Regions from separate parts of the Kluyvera sp. 142486 genome, predicted to be linked through region 1. Evidence: riboswitches for the same ligand, from Rfam matches in the RefSeq annotation. Region 1 holds a riboswitch; the other holds the start of a gene.
The links. A riboswitch is a leader RNA that binds a small molecule or an ion and turns the genes downstream of it on or off. The one in region 1 is predicted to bind cobalamin.
Positions count from the first base shown of each region.

Region 2: linked by a shared signal. The riboswitch ahead of ACLGE8_RS16560 (cobyrinate a,c-diamide synthase) and the one ahead of btuB (TonB-dependent vitamin B12 receptor BtuB) in region 1 are both predicted to bind cobalamin.

Region 1 is NZ_JBKHUI010000035.1:816-8,138, reverse strand. It holds gene murI (glutamate racemase) at 108-965, opposite strand; gene btuB (TonB-dependent vitamin B12 receptor BtuB) at 910-2,766, opposite strand; cobalamin riboswitch at 2,831-3,018, opposite strand; gene trmA (tRNA (uridine(54)-C5)-methyltransferase TrmA) at 3,133-4,233, shown strand; gene ACLGE8_RS22530 (YijD family membrane protein) at 4,323-4,679, opposite strand; gene fabR (HTH-type transcriptional repressor FabR) at 4,695-5,330, opposite strand; gene sthA (Si-specific NAD(P)(+) transhydrogenase) at 5,528-6,928, shown strand; gene oxyR (DNA-binding transcriptional regulator OxyR) at 6,911-7,323, opposite strand, start outside.
Region 2 is NZ_JBKHUI010000015.1:40,739-54,610, reverse strand. It holds gene ACLGE8_RS16585 (decarboxylating cobalt-precorrin-6B (C(15))-methyltransferase) at 1-143, opposite strand, end outside; gene ACLGE8_RS16580 (cobalt-precorrin-7 (C(5))-methyltransferase) at 133-738, opposite strand; gene cbiD (cobalt-precorrin-5B (C(1))-methyltransferase CbiD) at 732-1,871, opposite strand; gene ACLGE8_RS16570 (cobalt-precorrin-8 methylmutase) at 1,868-2,500, opposite strand; gene cbiB (adenosylcobinamide-phosphate synthase CbiB) at 2,511-3,470, opposite strand; gene ACLGE8_RS16560 (cobyrinate a,c-diamide synthase) at 3,467-4,846, opposite strand; cobalamin riboswitch at 4,942-5,110, opposite strand; gene pocR (transcriptional regulator PocR) at 5,370-6,281, opposite strand; gene pduF (propanediol diffusion facilitator PduF) at 6,471-7,271, opposite strand; gene pduA (propanediol utilization microcompartment protein PduA) at 7,796-8,080, shown strand; gene pduB (propanediol utilization microcompartment protein PduB) at 8,077-8,889, shown strand; gene pduC (propanediol dehydratase large subunit PduC) at 8,908-10,572, shown strand; gene pduD (propanediol dehydratase medium subunit PduD) at 10,583-11,257, shown strand; gene pduE (propanediol dehydratase small subunit PduE) at 11,272-11,793, shown strand; gene pduG (propanediol dehydratase reactivase alpha subunit PduG) at 11,803-13,635, shown strand; gene pduH (propanediol dehydratase reactivase beta subunit PduH) at 13,625-13,872, shown strand, end outside.

The sequences.
Region 1 (7,323 bases):
CTTGTTTGCCGTTGTTCCGTGTCAGTGGAGGCGCATTATAGGGAGTTCTGAGACGTTGACAAGCCCTGTTTTAAAAAAACTTTTCAACCGTCTCTTTTTTGCTCAAATCAGGCTGAAACAGGCAGTTTTTCGAGCGTTTCAAAGCCGTAACGCTGTAAAACGGGTAAAAGTTGCTCAGTTTCTGTCGTCAACGCCATACAGTAAGCCAGATTCGCATCGCTGGATTTCGCATCCGGCGCTTCATGTTCCAGCAGCCAGGCAGTACGACGCGCAATTGCCGCACCGGAATCTACCAATCTAGTACCTTCGGGCAGGACCTGCAGCAACTCATCCTGTAATAGAGGGAAGTGAGTGCAGCCGAGCACGACGGTATCCGGTGGTTCCTGCATACGCAGCCATGGACGCAGAATACGACGCAGCTCTTCAAGAGGAACCGGCTCACCGTGCAGCTTCGCTTCCGCCAACTCCACCAGTTCAGCAGAGCCCAGCATCTCGATGCGACATTCATTGGCAAAGCGTGCAATCAGCTCATGGGTATAAGGACGTTTGACCGTACCCCGCGTTGCCAGTAAGCCCACTATACGGTTAGCCGACAGACGCGCTGCCGGTTTGATAGCCGGCACAACGCCCACAACCGGAAAAGCAAACTTGTCGCGCAGCGCAGGCAGAGAGACCGTACTGGCCGTGTTACAGGCAATCACCGCTAAGGAAAGCGGGTAGCGTGCCTGTACCGCAGTGACAATTTCAACAACTCGCTCAACGATAAACTCCTCGCTCTTCTCCCCATAGGGGAACGCGACGTTATCGAAGGCATAGATGTAATGGAGATCCGGCAAGAGATGCCGGATCTCATCATAGACCGACAGCCCACCGACACCGGAGTCAAACACCAGTACGGTAGGACGTGGTTCAGAAGGTGTAGCTGCCAGACAAGGTGTATTCCCGTCCTGCAGTTGGGTAGCCATATGCTGTCTCGTAATCTTTATCGAACAGGTTGGCTATTTTACCACGAACGGTCAGGTGTGAGGTGACAGGATATGACAATCCGATATCCCACAGACTTACGCCGCCCATTTTCACATCACGATTGTTGTCATAGTCATTATCGTAACGCTCACCGAGGTATTGATACATCACGTTCCAACCCAGGTCATAAACCTGGCCGGTCAGTTCGTACTTCACCTGCTGCTTGGCACGGCGATACAATACTTTATCGGTGTCATCATCACGTGGGTCAACGTACTGGAACGTCAGATGATGTTCTACCGGCCCAGTCGTCACGTTCCCCGTCCACTCAAGACCTTTTATCGTGGCCGACTTCACGTTGATGTATTGATTATTTTTATAATCAATCAGATTCTGGATTTCGTAATGATATGCAGATAAACGCCAATCCAGCGGACCGGTTAAACCATCGATCCCTGCTTCCCACTGTTTTGATTCTTCTGGCTTCAGGTTCGGGTTAGAGGAAATCCCGGGACCATAGGAAGAAGCAAATCGCGTTGCACCAAACTGTTGGCCCAGTGATGGCGCCAGGAACCCCGTGCCGTAGGAAAGCGTAGCACGATAGCCATCAACAAATTCCCATCCAGCCGCGGTTTGCCAGGTACCGTGCCAGCCAAACTGCTCATCGTGATCTTCGCGGCCGGAAGCTTCCAGCGTCACGGCGTCGATCTGCTGCTGCCCGGTCAGGTAGAGCCCGGTGGTATCACGTTTATAGACATCTGATAACGTTGTACTGTTGGAAGTCAGCTTCTCCTGCTTCCAGTCAACGCCGCCGCTAATCGCGCCGTGCCCAACCTCAACGTTGTTGCCCCATTGGATATAACGCTGTTCCATATCATCCAGCGTGGCATCACCGGCGTAGCGACCGAGGTCGTTGCTGTAGTTATAGTCTTTAAGATGCTGATAGTTAGCAATCAGCTGAGAAGAATAGATACCGGAGCTGTAGCGCAGCCCCGTATCCCATGACTGGTTGTAGTTCTGAGCTTCATCATTGCCACCTGCATAGCCGTACGATCCCTGATCGTAATCGCTGTTCGCGGTATACCCATAACCACGGAAGAAGCCAGAGAAGCTATCGTCGAACTTGTGCTGCACGCCGCCCCAGAACAGCTTGTTACGATAACCGTCACGATCGCTGTCATCGCTGTAAGGTGAATCCGGCTGGACGTTAAAACCTTTCGTGGTTTGATACGCACCCGCTGCGGTCACTATCGTGTCGCCGAAACGCTTGTTGATCGCACCGTCATAAGTCTGGTAGCCGTTGCTACCCATTCCCGCATTAATCTGCGAACGCTCGACGTCACTCATGGTAATAATGTTAACCACGCCGCCGATGGCGCCTGAACCATAAACCGCAGAACGCGGCCCACGGATATATTCAATACGCTGCACCAGTGAGACCGGGATCTGGCTAATATCGACACCGTTGGAAATCCCCGGTCGCGCCATTGGAATCCCATCAATCAGCACCAGTACATGACGCGCTTCGGTGCCACGCACATATAGAGAAGAGCTATTTCCCATCCCACCGGTCTGCGAAATATCCACTCCCGGCAAGCGGCGCATTACATCATTGAGATCTTTAGACTGCCAGCGTTGGATATCCTCACGCGTGACCACATCGGTAGGAGCCAACACCGTGTTGACCGGTTGCTGAAAGCGGTTAGCGGTTACCACCATCGAGTCGGAATTGCTGTCCTGCGCCCAGCCGGAAAATGCCGTGACGGATAACGCCGTCATCAGCGAAGCTTTTTTAATCATTTTTTAAAGCATCCAAATAGAAAAGGGATGCCGCAGGCTTTATCAGTTGCTCGCGACGATAAAACCCCATGCGACGTCATCCGGCAGGTCTTCGGGCTTGGAGGCTATATAAAGAGGCGATGACTTCCCACGGCATGCCGCAGTGTCTGCATTGAATGCGCTCATCTCTTACCTTCCTTACCGCTGCGCGTCAGCCCCAGATTTACACTGGGTTCCCTTTTAACTCACAGGACCGGTACGAGGATGCTACATTTAGTTACATATGGATGTCCAGACTGCTATTTATGATTTTCACCGTCATCGGCGCTGGACATCCCCTGAACAAGCCCTACAATCCCCGCGTACTTTTATTATTCAGGATGCATCATGACCCCCGAACATCTCCCAACCGAACAGTACGACGCTCAGCTCGCCGAGAAAGTCACTCGCCTGCAAACAATGATGACGCCGTTTAGCGCTCCCGCGCCGGAGGTGTTTCGCTCGCCGGTCAGCCACTACCGGATGCGCGCCGAATTCCGCATCTGGCATGACGGTGATGACCTGTACCACATCATGTTCGACCAGCAGACCAAGAACCGCATCCGCGTAGACGCTTTCCCTGCGGCAAGCCAGCTCATCAACACCCTGATGAGCGCCGTGCTCGACGGCGTTCGCGATAACCATGCGCTGCGCCACAAGCTGTTCCAGATTGACTACCTCACCACTCTGAGCAATCAAGCTGTCGTCTCGCTGCTGTACCATAAAAAGCTCGATGACGCATGGCGTGAGCAGGCCGAAGCGCTGCGTGACGCACTGCGCGCTCAAGGGCTGAACGTGCACCTGATTGGCCGCGCGACCAAAACCAAAATTGAGCTGGACCAGGATTATATTGATGAACGTCTGCCGGTTGCGGGTAAAGAGATGATCTACCGTCAGGTGGAAAACAGCTTTACCCAGCCGAACGCCGCCATGAACATTCAGATGCTGGAGTGGGCGCTGGATGCTACGCAGAATTCACACGGCGACCTGCTGGAGCTGTACTGCGGTAACGGTAACTTCTCGCTGGCGCTGGCGCGTAACTTTAACCGCGTTCTGGCAACAGAAATTGCCAAACCGTCGGTGGCAGCGGCGCAGTACAACATCGCCGTCAACCAGATAGACAACGTACAGATCATCCGCATGGCGGCAGAAGAGTTTACGCAGGCGATGAACGGCGTGCGGGAATTTAACCGTCTGCAGGGCATTGACCTGAAAAGCTATCAATGCGAGACAATTTTCGTCGACCCACCGCGTAGCGGGCTGGACAGCGAAACCGAGAAGATGGTGCAGGCGTATCCAAACATTCTGTACATCTCCTGTAACCCAGAGACACTGTGCCAGAACCTGGAAACGTTGAGCCAGACGCACAATGTGACCCGCCTGGCGCTGTTCGATCAGTTCCCGTATACCCATCATATGGAATGCGGCGTGCTGTTAACGAAGAAATAAGACTGAACGTAGACCGGATAAGCGTAGCGCTATCCGGCAATTTCTGAGCAGTTTGCCGGATGGCGGCGTTGCCTTATCCGGCCTACAGCTTACTGCTGTTCCTGCTTGCGGCTACGCAACTTCACGCCAATCCAGAAGACCATCGCCACCGACAGTACCGCCGGGAAGAAGTTAGAGCCGATATCCGGGTACTCCGCGCGCACCACAGTGCTGTACAGCAGTACGCCAAGAATAAAGCAGGCGGCTGCCAGGCCCGGTAATCCGACCGGCATCGTACGATTCTGGTAACGTTGATGCAGGCAGTACACCGTCAGCACCAGCGCAATAATAGGGAATATAGAGAATGGCACGATGGAGCTGAACAGTGCCGCAAACGTCCCGTTAATTGATAAGCCAGCCAACAGCGCCAGCAGCAGCGTACCTTTATCTTGACCTGACTGTTTCATTGCTCGTCTACCACCTTATTCGGACTGATGTGTCATCTTCTCTTGTTCACGGCGATACCAGTAGTACGCGCCCTTGGAGATCATCCGTAACTGCAGCACCAGCCGCTCTTCCAGCTGTCGGCGCTGCTCAAGGCTTACGTCCAGAGCCTCCGCTCCCGCGCTAAATACGATAGTCACCATCGCCTCAGCCTGCGCTTCCGTGAAGGCTCGAGGCATATGGTTTTCGATTTCCAGATAGTCGGCAAGTTCCGCAATAAAATGCTGAATTTCGCGGGCGACCGCGGCACGAAATGCCGCAGAGGTGCCTGAACGCTCACGCAGCAGCAGGCGGAAGGCGTTCGGGTTATTGCCGATAAATTCCATAAAAGTTGAAACGGAAGTGCGGATAACGCTGCCGCCTTTGGCGATACGCTGGCGCGCCTGGCGCATCAGCTGACGCAGCATCAGACCGCTCTCATCGACCATGGTCAGCCCAAGCTCATCCACATCACGGAAATGACGATAAAAGGAGGTTGGCGCAATCCCTGCCTCGCGTGCGACTTCGCGCAGGCTCAGGCTAGCAAAACTACGTTCGGCACTGAGTTGACTAAATGCCGCTTCCACCAGCGAACGCCGGGTTTTTTCTTTTTGTTGCGCTCTAACACCCATCACGATGACTGAATCCTTCCACAAGCCGTGCTGGCACTATACCAGAGATTAAAACGAATCGACTTACGCAGCTTTGTTAATGATTGTTTACATGCTATTTATGCTATTTCGTATGAAAAAAGCCCAACGATAATTGGGTTATTACTTCGATGATGTTATGATTCTGTTGCTTTTATGTATAAGAACAGGTAAGCCTTACCATGCCACATTCCTACGATTATGATGCAATAGTAATTGGTTCCGGCCCCGGCGGCGAAGGCGCTGCTATGGGTCTGGTGAAGCAAGGAGCCCGTGTCGCCGTTATTGAGCGTTATCATAATGTCGGCGGCGGCTGTACCCACTGGGGTACCATCCCGTCCAAAGCCCTTCGCCACGCCGTTAGCCGTATTATCGAATTCAACCAGAACCCTCTTTACAGCGACCACAGCCGACTTCTCCGCTCCTCATTTGCCGACATCCTGAATCATGCCGATAGCGTAATCAATCAGCAAACTCACATGCGTCAGGGCTTTTATGAGCGTAATCACTGTGAAATGTTGCAGGGTGACGCCCGCTTCGTCGATGAGCACACCATCGCGCTGGAGTGTCCGGACGGTTCCGTCGAAACGTTCACCGCCGATAAGTTCGTGATTGCCTGCGGCTCACGCCCGTATCGCCCGGCCGACGTCGACTTTACCCACCCGCGCATTTACGACAGCGACTCAATTCTCAGCCTGCACCACGAACCGCGCCACGTGATTATCTACGGCGCAGGGGTTATCGGCTGCGAATATGCGTCTATCTTCCGTGGAATGGAGGTTAAGGTTGATCTCATCAACACCCGCGACCGCCTGCTGGCCTTCCTCGACCAGGAAATGTCAGATTCACTCTCTTACCACTTCTGGAACAGCGGCGTAGTGATTCGCCACAACGAAGAGTACGAGAAGATTGAAGGCGTGGACGACGGCGTGATCATGCACCTGAAGTCTGGCAAGAAGCTCAAAGCCGACTGCTTGCTGTTTGCCAACGGGCGTACCGGCAACACTGATTCGCTGTCGCTGGAAAACATCGGGCTACAGGCCGATGGCCGTGGCCAGTTGAAGGTGAACAGCATGTACCAGACCGCGCTGCCGCACGTCTATGCCGTTGGTGATGTTATCGGTTATCCGAGCCTGGCTTCGGCAGCCTACGATCAGGGACGTATTGCCGCCCAGGCGCTGATGAAAGGTGAAGCCACCGCGCACCTGATTGAAGACATCCCAACCGGTATCTATACCATTCCGGAAATCAGCTCCGTCGGCAAAACCGAACAGCAGTTGACCGCAATGAAGGTGCCGTATGAGGTAGGTCGTGCGCAGTTTAAACACCTGGCGCGAGCGCAAATCGTCGGTATGAGCGTGGGGAGCCTGAAGATCCTGTTCCATCGGGAGACCAAGGAGATCCTTGGCATTCACTGCTTTGGCGAGCGCGCGGCCGAAATTATTCATATCGGCCAGGCGATTATGGAGCAGAAAGGTGGTGGTAACACCATTGAGTACTTCGTTAACACCACCTTTAACTACCCAACCATGGCGGAAGCCTATCGGGTAGCGGCGCTAAACGGCTTAAACCGCCTGTTTTAACGCGCTGTCAAAATGGCCGTCCATCGTTTCGCGGACGGCCTCTGCCAGCTGCTCATAGCGGCCGCGTAGAGGCGATCCCGGACGATAGACCAGGCCAACGGTGCGGCGTGGTTCCGGCTTAATGCACGGCAGGTACACGACGCCATCGCGTTTACGTTCCTGCGGCACGGCAAGCGCTGGCAGCAGCGTAATACCGCTTCCCGCCGCCACCATATTGCGCAGCGTTTCCAGACTGGTTGCGCGGAAGTGGGTATCTTCATCCGCGCCTGCCTCAAAGCAGAAGCCCATCGCCTGGTCGCGCAGGCAGTGCCCGTCTTCCAGCATCAGCAGCTTTTCACCGGCCAGATCTGACATCGGCACGCGATCGCGCTCCGCCCACGGGTGATCGGCATAGA
Region 2 (13,872 bases), on a different contig from region 1:
TCAATCGACACGCTGCCGGTACCAGCACCGATATCAATCAGGTGGCTTGCCCGGTGCAGTTCAAGTTTGGCTAGCGCCAGCGCGCGAACCGCCTCTTTGGTCATCGGCACTTTCTCGCCGCGCAGAAAAAGCTCATCTTTCATCGAGGATCACCACCGCGTTCATCTCATATTCGCCATCGACCTCACTGACCGGTAGCCAGTGGATCCGCTCGTTATCCATCGCCAGATTTTCGCCAATCACCATCCAGCGATACCCTTTACCTCGCGTCGCCAGCTGAGCGGCGATTTCACGCGGCCCGCAGCGCCCGTCGGTCACCATCGCCACCTTGCGCTGACGCGCCAGTTCATCAAAACAGACGTCCCGCCCATGGCTGCTGGTTAGCCAGATATCGTTCATATCGACGCCCACCTTCGCGCAGAGGTACTGCACCGCGCTGATGCCGGGAATAATGCGCACGCGTTCGATGCCAAAATGGGCAACCAACCGTGTACCAATGCCGTAAAACAGCGGGTCGCCGGAAGCCAGTACCACCACTTGCTGCGCTTCACGCTCGCCAAGCCACTCCAGCAGTTCGGCAATGTTGGCGCCCAGCGCAAACTGCTCACCGTGAAAATCAGGGAACTGCTGCAAATGCCGTTTACCACCCACCAGCGCCTCTGCCGCCGCCACCGCCTCTCGCGCCGCAGGTGTCATCAGATGCAGGCCCGACGGCCCCATGCCGACAACCGTTAACATGCTACCTCCCGTGCGATATCTTCGACCGGGCGATTGCTGCCAAGAACCTTGTTATCAAAAGAGAACATGATGGCGTCACAGGTGGGCGGCGTTTTGGTAAAGCGCAGCATCTGCATTACCCGCTGGCAGATGCGCTCGGCAAGGTGGTCGTAGATATGCTGAAAACCGTAAGCCTCGATATGCTCCATCGCCGCTTCGGTGGTATCGCATTCGCTGACCAGCCGCAGAAGCACCAGCGGTGCGCCGAGCAACGCCAGGTGCGCCACCAGCGTTTCCATCCGCGCGTCGGCAATATGGCTGTGGGTGTGGAAGATACCGGCGGCGATTTTAATCAGCTTGCCGGGATGGCCGATCAGCACAATCTGGCGGAACCCAAGGCGCACGGTTTCTTCAATCATGTAGCCGACGAAGTTGCTCATGGTGACCACCACCTGAGAATCAATCCCCATCTGCTCGCGCACGAAGCGCTCACCGTGGTTGCCCGGCACCAGCACCACCCGCTCCAGCCCCGCCGCGCGCTTAATCTCCAGCTCAAGCGACAGCGAACGCTTCCAGCTCTCCTCCGACATCGGCGTGACGATGCCGGTAGTGCCGATAATTGAGATGCCGCCTAAAATACCGAGCCGCGAGTTGTAGGTTTTCTGCGCCCGCTCTTCGCCTTCCGGGGCGAAAATTTCGACGTCGGCCCCGCGCGATGGGCCGATAGCCTCACGGACGGCGGTTTCGATGGTATGACGTGGGGTACGGTTAATCGCCGCGCTGCCGATAGGTAGCCCGATGCCTTTACGGGTGACAGTGCCAACGCCCTCGCCGCCGCGCAGGGTTATCTCGCCGCTGTCGTTGAGGGTCACGCGGGCAAAAATCAGCATGCCGTGGGTGGCATCGATATCATCACCGCCGTCTTTGCGAATGGCGGCGATACCCTGCTGACCTTCGACGTGTGGGGATTCGACGTTCAGATTCAACGTCACACCCGAGGGAGTGACAATCGACACCTGATGGATGAGGTGCTGGCGCATCACCATCAGCGCGGCGACTTTCGCCGCCGCCGTGGCGCTGGAGCCAGTGGTGTAGCCTTTACGCAACGCCTTGCCGTTGTGCCACACCGGGTCATCAAAGGATTGCTCGCTCATCGCGCCCCCTGCAGGTGGTACAGGATGGCGTTGACGATAGCGGCAGCGACGTTGCTGCCGCCTTTACGTCCCAGCGCGGCGATACCCGGCAGGCCGCTGTGCGTCATGGCGTCTTTCGACTCCGCCGCGCCGACGAAGCCAACCGGCACACCAATCACGCCGTTCACCGCGACATCATGTTCCAGCAGGCGAAACAGCGCGGTAGGCGCATTGCCGAAAACAAAGACCTTCTCGCCCTCTTCGGCCACCGCGATATCCACCGCCGCCATTGAGCGGGTCATTCCCTGCGCTTTGGCCTCCGCGACCACGCGCGGATCGCTGATATAGCAGCGGCACTCGCCGCCGAATTTCGCCAGCAGGGTTTTATTAATTCCCGAGAGCGCCATGGTGGTGTCGGTATACAGAATGCCGGGCTGGCTGAGCGCGGCGCTGAGACGCTCAAGGGCGTCGGGCGAAAACCACAGGATATCCAGCCAGTCAAAATCGGCGGTAGTGTGGATAACCCGCTTGATAATGGCTTCGTGCAACGGGCTGGCAAAGCGATAGTCGGGGCGCGTCTCGGCAATAATGTCGCCAATAATGTCGAAGCTTTTCGCCTCAATGGCCTGCGGTTGCTGGATATAATGCATTTATTTGTCCTCAGGCTACGCCGACCAGCCAGTACCGTGCTGCCATAAACAGCACCAGCGCCAGGGTCGAAGATACCCACATCAGTCGAATCGTTCGGGAAATATCGTCTACGGAAATATCGCGCGCCGCATCGCCGATCCACGGCTTCTCCACGCGCTGGCCAAAATAATCGTTTGGGCCGCCAAGCCGGATACCGAGCGCTCCGGCGACGGTAGCCTCCGACCAGCCACAGTTAGGGCTGCTGTGGTTGTAACGGTCGCGCCAGCCAATGCGCAGCGCGCGGCCGCCCGCTTCGCGGCAGAAGAAAGCGGCGAGGCTGATAAGCAGCCAACTCAGGCGGGCGGGGATAAAGTTGGCTACATCATCAAGGCGGGCGCTGACCATGCCGATGGCGCGGTATTTTTCATGCTTGTAGCCGACCATCGAATCCAGGGTATTAACCGCTTTGTAGGCCATCGCCAGCGGCGCGCCGCCCAGCAGCAGGAAGAAGAGCGGCGCGATAATGCCGTCGACGGTGTTTTCCGCCACCGTCTCGACCACCGCGCGGTTAATCTGCTGCGGCTCGAGCTGCGACGTGTCGCGCCCGACAATCCACGACAGCTTGATACGGCTTTCCGCCAAATCGCCCGCGCGCAGTGGACGCTCAACGTCCCGCGCCGACTGCGCCAGGCAGCGCCCTGCCAGCACGGTGAAAATCATCCACACCTCAACCGCCCAACCAAGCCACGGATGAATGCTCTGCGCTAACATCAGCACGCCCCAGGAGACGCCCCACGTCAACCCAACCACGACGATCCACATCACCCCGCCGCCGACGCGTAAAGCGACATCACCGTGGCAAAATCGGCGCACGCCGCGCTGCACGGCGGCGATCAGATTGCCAATCCAGCGCACCGGATGTGGCCAGCTCTGCGGGTCGCCGATAATAAAATCGAGGAGCCAGGCAACGCCCCAGGCCAGCAGCGTCATAGGGCGCTCCTTGCCGCCGCCAGCCAGTGGCTGAGCATTGTCGGACGCTGGGCAAAATGCAGGTGCAGGTAGCTGGCGAAGGTGTTGCCCACCTGCCAGCCGCCGCTCCACTGCTGGAGCGTAATGCCGTCGCGCACCTTGCGGCAGGCCAGCACCGCCGGGGTCTCCGGGGTGAAATCAGAGTAGTGGAACTCATGGCCGCGCAGGGTTTCGCCGGGAGCCGCCAGCAGCGTTTGCCGCATAGCCTGCGCCTCGCAGTAACCAAAGCGGGTCAGCCGTTTGCCCATTTTGCTGTGGCCGGGAATGAGATTAACCATGGCGTGAATATCGCCATTGGCATCTTCCAGGGTGCTACCGAGATACATCAGACCGCCGCATTCGGCGTAAATCGCCACGCCGCGCCGGTGCGCTTCCTGCAGCTGCGCCAGCATCGGCGTATTGGCCGCCAGCGCAGCGGCGTGAATTTCAGGATAGCCGCCGCCGAGCCAGACCATCTGACATGGTGGCAGCACGCTATCGTGCAGCGGGCTGAAGCGCACAATATTCACCCCACAGCGTTCAAGCAGGGTGAGGTTATCCGGGTAGTAAAAATTGAAGGCTTCGTCGTCGGCTAGCGCCAGCGTCAGACCGGCCCCTTCGTCAGGCGACGGCAGCGAGGGCCACTCCCCGTAGGGTAAGGCGGTGAGCTGGCTGAGCGCGAGAAGCTGTTCAATATCCAGGGTTTGCGCCAGCGTGTTGGCAAAATCGCGCCACGGCTGCTGGTTCACCAGCGACTCGCGGGCGGTCACCAGCCCCAGATGCCGTTCGGGCAGGGCAACGCCTTCCACTCGCGGCACGTAGCCGAGAACCGGCAGCCCGCAGTAGCGTTCAATGGCGCTTTTGAGTAGTTGATAATGGGATTCACTGTTGACGCGATTGACGATAACGCCGGCGATGTTGAGGCTGGGGTCGAAATGCTGGAATCCCATCACCGTGGCGGCGATGGAGGTGGAAACCGCTTTGCCATCCACCAGCAGGATAACCGGGCAGCCAAGCTGTTTGGCCATCGCGGCGGTGCTGCAATAATTCGGGTCGGTACCGAAGCCGTCATAAAGCCCCATCACGCCTTCAATCACCGCGATATCCGCCCGCTGCATCTGTTCACAAAACAGCGCGTTGAGCACCGGTTCGGGGAGCATAAAGCCGTCGAGGTTGCGGGAAACGACGCCGCTGATGGCGGTATGCCAGCCGGTATCGAGGTAATCCGGGCCGACTTTGCAGGGCTGAACCCGCATGCCGCGCTGCTTTAACAGGCTGAGCAGACCAAGCGTAACGGTAGTTTTGCCACAACCGCTGCCGGTACCTGCGAGAATAAATGCGTGCTGCCTGGCTGCCATACCCCGATCCTGTGATCCTGTGCCGGGTTGTAGGGCTGCGAGCATACCCAGTCTTTCGACTGTACGCTTCTAAGCAACCCACTTCCCACCGAAGTTGTTGGTAATAACCGACAGGCAGGTCTTCTGGCTTAGCGTCGTCCTCTCCCATCCTTCCCAATCCGCTATTCGGATCAGTGGTCAAATATGGGGTCGTCAGCATCACAGCAGCGGGGGCTGCGGGGGATTCACACCCCCTTCCCTGGCACCTGGCGGTTTTCTTGAGCGGGATGAATCCTCGCTCGCATTATTTCCGGAACATCAAACGGGAACTGGATGGCTCCCGTTGTCTCTGACTTCTAATTTCAGAGCAATTTCAGATGTCACTCTATCCCATCAAATAAATAAAAACTGGTGCAGCTTATCGCTCTCTCATTATTATTTTGTTGCGCTATGACAATTTATTGCTCTGAATGATATTTTTTCATTTTATAATGAGCCAGATACGGGGGGATATCAAAAATCGGCAATAACAAAATATTGTTATTTAAAATGACTCAGTTTGTGATCCGGCATTAATTTGCTGGCGATAAGCTTGCGGAGTGACCTGATAGGTCTGACGAAAAACTTTGCAAAAATAGCTGGTTTGCGAGAAGCCTAAATTCCGCGCAATGCTGGCGATACTCCAGTCGCTGTGACAAAGCAACTCTTTGGCGCTCACCATCCGCTGATGGTTTACCCAGGCGTTAAAGCCGATTCCCTGATATTTTTTGAACAACTTGCTGAAATAGTAGGGGCTGAGATAAATGTGGGCGGCGACATCTTCCAGGCGAAGCTCGTCGGATAAATGGGCATCGATATAGCGCAGGGCTTTCTTCATTTTACCGTCGTGAGGGCTGGCAACCCGGCTGGCGCGCGCAGGCTCTGGCTGCTGCGGGTTGTCTTTAATTACCACAAAGTTAAGCTGTTTCTTAAGGCAGTTTTCAACGATAAGCCTCAGTAAATCAGCAGAAGCAATCACTCTGGAGTAATCCATTTCCGGCACGTCGCGGAACGCCTTTACCAGTTCAGGATCGGCCTGCCAGCGGTCGTCGACGTTGAGAATGTCGACCAGTCCAACATCGTTGCTTAAGCGCACCTGCCCGCACAGCACGAAACCCACGAGGTGCCCGGCAATGACCAGAGGGATGGAGAAATCGGTTAACCCGGCATGACAGCGGTAGATACAGAGCTGATCGGTTTTTGAGGCTTCCAGACCGCCGCAGCGGTCGCTCATCCGGCAGCGGGTGCTGTGCTGGGGATGCTGACGCATCAACTGACAGAAAGACGTGAAATTAAACAGTTCAGATATTTCATCACCATGAATATTGACAACCACAACCGCCAGACTGGTGGCCTGCGCAAAATCCTGTGCGATTTTATTGATGAGTTCTGAGTTCAGTGTACTCGCAGAAATCATGATAAAACCTCTCAGTTAATTTTTTGTTATAAACAAAAACATTTTTTTAATATTCACTTCCTTTCATCATCATTTACCAAACACGATAAAAGAATAATACGATAGCAAAAGTCTCCCATCCGTGGGAGACGTTTTTGGCCAGTTCGTGATACCGGTTCATGAAAATTTTCAGCTATTTCAGCAAATACATTAATCCTCTAATTTGCAGGTATTGCACGGTAAGTTATTACCAATCAGATAACGATAGATAGCCGCCCCCAGGCAGGCCCCGATTAACGGTGCGACAATCGGCACGATAAAATACGGAATATCCCTACCACCGGTCATCGCGATATCCCCCCAGCCCGCCATCCATGTAAACAGCTTCGGCCCAAAATCACGCGCCGGATTCATCGCAAAGCCGGTCAGCGGCCCGGTTGATGCGCCAATAACCGCCACCAGAAGGCCAATCAGCAGCGGCGCCAGCGGCCCTTTTGGCACGCCGTTACCGTCGTCGGTCAGCGCCATAATCATGCCCATCAGCATGGAGGTAATCACCACTTCCACCAGCGCCGCATGCCAAATGCTCAGCGATGCCGCCGGATAGGTGCTGAAAATACTCGCCAGCTGCAGGCTCTCTACGCTGCCGCGCACGATATGGTGCGTAGCTTCAAACTCGGTAAACATCGTGCTGTAAAGCACGTAGGCCAGCACCGCGCCGCCAAAGGCGCCTGCGACCTGTGAGACAATATAAGGGAACACTTTTCGACCGGGAAAACAGGCAAATAGCCATAACGCGACGGTCACCGCCGGGTTGAGATGCCCGCCAGATATCCCCGAAGTCAGATACACGGCAAGCGAGATCCCCAGCCCCCAGATAATGCAAATTTCCCACAGCCCAAGGCTTGCTCCCGCGACTTTTAACGCGCTCAGGCAACCAATACCGAAAAACAAAAACAGCCCGGTGCCCAGAAACTCGGCGGTACATTGCGCTTTTAACGAATCGTTCATTGTGACACCTTCTTAGCAGAGTTCGTGTCCTGACCAGCCAACATCCTGCTGGCAGTGGAGTACAACGGTCATCACTATATGAACTCCCTTGGGCAAATTGTTGGCAACCTGCTGACCACGCTCCCGGAAAATTCGGGCATCGATAACAAATTATTGCCATTAATTAAGCAATGATGGCACGACTCACGCGCAGATTTTGCAATTATCTCGCTTCGCTGACATGGCAAAATATTGCTAAAACCAACTCACCGTTTTCCAATAAACATCACAAACCAATCAATTTCGCATAGCAGATAAAATTAATATCGTCATGAGCAAATTTGTAAATATGTAATGTTAAAAACAAAATATTCATATCACACAAAATAAAAATAACCATAAAAATCAAATCATTAAATTTAAAGATGACAACTTTGTACTATTAATAAACCACTATTTTTTCACCATCAAAACCAAGTCAGCCATTCTTTTTCCTCGCATCTTCTTATAGTCCCAACTATCGGAACACTCCATGCGAGGTCTTTATGCAACAAGAAGCACTAGGAATGGTAGAAACCAAAGGCTTAACCGCAGCCATAGAGGCCGCTGATGCAATGGTTAAATCGGCCAATGTGATGTTAGTGGGCTATGAAAAGATTGGCTCCGGGCTGGTCACCGTCATCGTGCGCGGCGATGTTGGCGCGGTAAAAGCGGCTACCGATGCAGGCGCCGCGGCCGCACGCAACGTGGGTGAAGTGAAAGCCGTACACGTCATTCCACGCCCTCACTCCGATGTAGAAAAAATCTTACCGAAGGGAATTAGCCAATGAGCAGCAATGAGCTGGTTGAACAGATCATGGCGCAGGTGATTGCCCGTGTGGCAGCGCCAGAACAGCAGGCCATCCCTACTGAAAACCACCCAATACGAGAGACGGCTATGGCAGAAAAAAGCTGCAGTTTAACGGAATTTGTCGGGACCGCCATTGGCGACACCCTTGGCCTGGTTATCGCCAACGTCGATACCGCCCTGCTGGATGCAATGAAGCTTGAGAAACGCTATCGCTCCATCGGCATTCTCGGCGCCCGCACCGGCGCAGGCCCGCACATTATGGCAGCAGACGAAGCGGTGAAAGCCACCAACACCGAAGTGGTCAGCATTGAGCTGCCGCGCGATACCAAAGGCGGCGCGGGCCACGGCTCGCTGATTATTTTAGGCGGCAATGACGTTTCGGACGTCAAGCGCGGTATCGAAGTCGCGCTGAAAGAGCTGGACCGTACCTTCGGCGATGTTTACGCCAACGAGGCCGGGCATATCGAACTGCAGTACACCGCTCGCGCCAGCTACGCGCTGGAAAAAGCGTTCGGCGCACCGATTGGCCGCGCCTGCGGCGTTATCGTCGGCGCACCGGCTTCCGTCGGCGTACTGATGGCAGATACCGCGCTGAAATCAGCCAACGTTGACGTCGTGGCATACAGCTCCCCGGCGCACGGCACCAGCTTCAGTAACGAAGCCATTCTGGTGATTTCCGGCGACTCTGGCGCCGTCCGTCAGGCAGTGACTTCGGCTCGCGAAATCGGCAAAACCGTCCTTGCGACCCTCGGCGCTGAACCGAAAAACGATCGCCCGTCCTACATCTGATACCCACGAGGCTGATTCATGAGATCGAAAAGATTTGAAGCACTGGCGAAACGCCCTGTGAATCAGGACGGCTTCGTTAAGGAGTGGATCGAAGAAGGCTTTATCGCGATGGAAAGCCCGAACGATCCGAAACCGTCGATTAAAATCGTTAACGGCGCGGTGACCGAGCTGGACGGGAAACCGGTTAGCGAATTCGACCTGATCGACCACTTTATCGCTCGCTACGGCATCAACCTGAACCGCGCGGAAGAAGTGATGGCGATGGATTCGGTTAAGCTTGCCAACATGCTGTGCGATCCGAACGTCAAGCGCAGCGACATTGTCCCGCTGACCACCGCGATGACGCCGGCGAAAATTGTCGAAGTGGTTTCGCATATGAACGTCGTCGAAATGATGATGTCGATGCAGAAAATGCGCGCACGCCGCACCCCGTCTCAGCAGGCGCACGTCACCAACGTTAAAGATAACCCGGTGCAAATTGCCGCCGACGCCGCCGAAGGTGCATGGCGCGGCTTTGACGAACAGGAAACCACCGTTGCGGTAGCGCGCTATGCGCCGTTCAACGCCATCGCGCTGCTGGTCGGCTCTCAGGTAGGTCGTCCGGGCGTACTGACGCAGTGCTCGCTGGAAGAAGCCACCGAGCTGAAGCTCGGCATGCTGGGCCACACCTGCTACGCCGAAACCATTTCCGTTTATGGTACCGAACCGGTCTTCACCGACGGCGACGATACCCCATGGTCGAAGGGCTTCCTGGCCTCGTCCTACGCCTCTCGTGGCCTGAAAATGCGCTTCACCTCCGGCTCCGGCTCCGAAGTGCAGATGGGCTACGCCGAAGGCAAATCCATGCTGTATCTGGAAGCGCGCTGCATCTACATCACCAAAGCGGCTGGCGTGCAGGGTCTGCAAAACGGCTCCGTAAGCTGCATTGGCGTACCGTCCGCCGTGCCGTCAGGTATTCGCGCGGTGCTGGCGGAAAACCTGATCTGCTCGTCGCTGGATCTGGAATGCGCCTCCAGTAACGACCAGACCTTCACCCACTCCGATATGCGTCGTACCGCGCGCCTGCTGATGCAGTTCCTGCCGGGTACCGACTTTATCTCCTCCGGTTATTCCGCGGTGCCGAACTACGACAACATGTTCGCTGGCTCCAACGAAGATGCGGAAGACTTTGACGACTACAACGTTATCCAGCGCGACCTGAAGGTGGACGGCGGTCTGCGCCCGGTTCGCGAAGAGGACGTTATCGCCATCCGTAACAAAGCCGCCCGCGCGCTGCAGGCCGTATTTGCCGGGATGGGGCTGCCGCCGATTACCGATGAAGAAGTTGAAGCCGCGACCTACGCCCACGGTTCGAAAGATATGCCGGAGCGCAACATCGTCGAAGACATCAAGTTCGCCCAGGAAATCATCAATAAAAACCGCAACGGTCTGGAAGTGGTGAAAGCGCTGGCGCAGGGCGGGTTTACCGACGTGGCCCAGGACATGCTCAACATCCAGAAAGCCAAGCTGACCGGCGACTATCTGCACACCTCCGCCATCATCGTCGGCGACGGACAAGTGCTCTCTGCGGTTAATGACGTCAATGACTATGCCGGTCCGGCAACGGGTTATCGCCTGCAGGGAGAACGCTGGGAAGAGATTAAAAACATCCCAGGCGCTCTTGATCCCAACGAGATTGATTAAGGGGTGAGAAATGGAAATTAATGAAAAATTGCTGCGCCAGATAATTGAAGACGTGCTCCGCGATATGAAGGGCAGCGATAAACCCGTCTCGTTTAATGCGCCAGCGGTATCCACAGCACCACAGACCGCTGCGCCCGCTGGCGACGGCTTCCTGACGGAAGTCGGCGAAGCGCGCCAGGGCACTCAGCAGGACGAAGTGATTATCGCCGTCGGCCCGGCATTTGGCCTGGCACAGACCGTCAATATCGTTGGCTTACCGCATAAGAGCATTCTGCGCGAAGTTATTGCTGGTATTGAAGAAGAAGGCGTTAAGGCGCGCGTGATTCGCTGCTTTAAATCCTCCGACGTGGCGTTCGTCGCCGTTGAAGGCAACCGCCTGAGCGGCTCCGGCATCTCCATCGGCATCCAGTCGAAAGGCACGACGGTTATCCACCAGCAGGGGCTACCGCCGCTCTCTAACCTCGAGCTGTTCCCGCAGGCGCCGCTGCTGACGCTGGAAACCTACCGTCAGATTGGCAAAAACGCCGCCCGCTATGCGAAACGCGAATCGCCGCAGCCGGTCCCTACGCTCAATGACCAGATGGCGCGCCCGAAATACCAGGCAAAGTCGGCCATTTTGCACATTAAAGAGACCAAGTACGTTGTGACGGGCAAAAACCCGCAGGAACTGCGCGTGGCGCTTTGATAAAGGATAACTCCATGAATACCGACGCAATTGAATCGATGGTCCGCGACGTACTGAGCCGCATGAACAACCTGCAGGGCGAAGCGCCAGCGGCGGCTCCTGCGGCAGGCGGCACGTCCCGCAGCGCAAAGGTCAGCGACTACCCGCTGGCGAACAAGCACCCGGAATGGGTGAAAACCGCCACCAACAAAACGCTGGACGACTTTACGCTGGAAAACGTGCTGAGCAATAACGTCACCGCTCAGGATATGCGTATTACCCCGGAAACCCTGCGTTTACAGGCATCTATCGCCAAAGATGCGGGCCGCGACCGGCTGGCGATGAACTTCGAACGCGCCGCCGAACTGACCGCCGTCCCGGACGATCGCATTCTTGAAATCTACAACGCCCTTCGTCCGTATCGTTCAACGAAAGAAGAGCTGATCGCTATCGCCGACGATCTCGAAAACCGTTATCAGGCAAAGATTTGCGCAGCGTTCGTTCGTGAAGCGGCAGGGCTGTACGTTGAGCGTAAAAAACTCAAAGGCGACGATTAAGGATTTCGTATGCGATATATAGCTGGCATTGATATTGGCAACTCATCAACGGAAGTCGCGCTGGCGCGGCAAGATGAGGCCGGAGCGCTGACGATTACGCACAGCGCGCTGGCGGAAACCACCGGGATCAAAGGCACGTTGCGTAACGTGTTCGGTATTCAGGAAGCGCTCGCCCACGTCGCAAAGGGCGCGGGGATCAATGTCAGCGATATTTCGCTTATCCGCATTAACGAAGCCACGCCGGTGATTGGCGATGTGGCGATGGAAACCATTACTGAAACCATCATCACTGAATCGACCATGATCGGCCATAACCCAAAAACGCCGGGCGGAGTAGGCCTCGGCGTGGGTATCACGATTACGCCGGAGGAGCTGTTAACCCGCCCGGCGGACTCGTCCTATATTCTGGTGGTGTCATCGGCATTTGATTTTGCCGACATCGCCAACGTTATCAACGCCTCCATGCGTGCCGGGTATCAGATTACCGGCGTCATTTTGCAGCGCGACGATGGCGTGCTGGTCAGCAACCGGCTGGAGAAATCGCTGCCGATCGTTGACGAAGTGCTGTACATCGACCGCATTCCGCTGGGGATGCTGGCGGCGATTGAAGTCGCCGTGCCGGGAAAGGTTATCGAAACCCTCTCTAACCCTTACGGCATCGCCACCGTATTCAACCTCAACGCCGACGAGACGAAAAACATCGTCCCGATGGCGCGCGCGCTGATTGGTAACCGTTCCGCCGTGGTGGTTAAAACGCCATCCGGCGACGTCAAAGCCCGCGCGATACCCGCCGGTAACCTGGAGCTGTTGGCGCAGGGCCGAACCGTGCGCGTAGATATCGCCGCCGGAGCCGAAGCCATCATGAAAGCGGTGGACGGCTGCGGCAAGCTCGACAACGTCACCGGCGAGGCCGGGACCAATATCGGCGGCATGCTGGAGCACGTGCGACAGACCATGGCCGAACTGACCAACAAGCCGAGCAGCGAGATTTTCATTCAGGATCTGCTGGCCGTTGACACCTCGGTTCCGGTAAGCGTCACCGGCGGTCTGGCCGGCGAGTTCTCGCTGGAGCAGGCCGTCGGCATCGCCTCAATGGTGAAATCAGACCGCCTGCAGATGGCGATGATTGCCCGCGAAATCGAACAGAAACTCAATATCGACGTGCAGATCGGCGGCGCTGAGGCTGAAGCCGCCATTCTGGGCGCGCTGACCACGCCGGGCACCACCCGACCGCTGGCGATCCTTGACCTCGGCGCGGGCTCCACCGATGCCTCCATCATCAACCCAAAAGGCGAAATCATCGCCACCCACCTCGCCGGCGCAGGCGACATGGTGACGATGATTATTGCCCGCGAGCTGGGGCTGGAAGACCGCTATCTGGCGGAAGAGATCAAGAAATACCCGCTGGCTAAGGTCGAAAGCCTGTTCCATCTGCGCCACGAAGACGGCAGCGTCCAGTTCTTCCCGACGCCGCTGCCTCCCGCGGTGTTCGCCCGCGTTTGCGTGGTGAAACCGGACGAACTGGTGCCGCTTCCCGGCGACTTAGCGCTGGAAAAAGTCCGCGCCATTCGCCGCAGCGCCAAAGAGCGTGTGTTTGTCACCAACGCCCTGCGCGCGCTGCGTCAGGTCAGCCCAACCGGCAACATTCGCGATATTCCGTTCGTGGTGCTGGTCGGCGGCTCGTCGCTGGATTTCGAAGTGCCGCAGCTGGTCACCGATGCGCTGGCGCACTACCGCCTGGTTGCCGGGCGAGGAAACATTCGCGGCAGCGAAGGCCCAAGAAACGCAGTCGCCACCGGCCTGATCCTCTCCTGGCACAAGGAGTTTGCTTATGGAAAGTAATCACAGCGCCCCGGCTATCGTCATTACCGTTATCGACGACTGCGCCAGCCTCTGGCAGGAAGTGCTGCTGGGTATCGAAGAGGAAGGCATCCCTTTTCTGCTTCAGCATCGCCCGGTTGGCGATGTTGTAGACAGCGCCTGGCAGGCGGCGCGCTGCTCGCCGCTGCTGGTCGGCATTGCCTGCGACCGGCACACGCTGGTCGTGCATTACAAGAATTTACCCGCATCGGCGCCGCT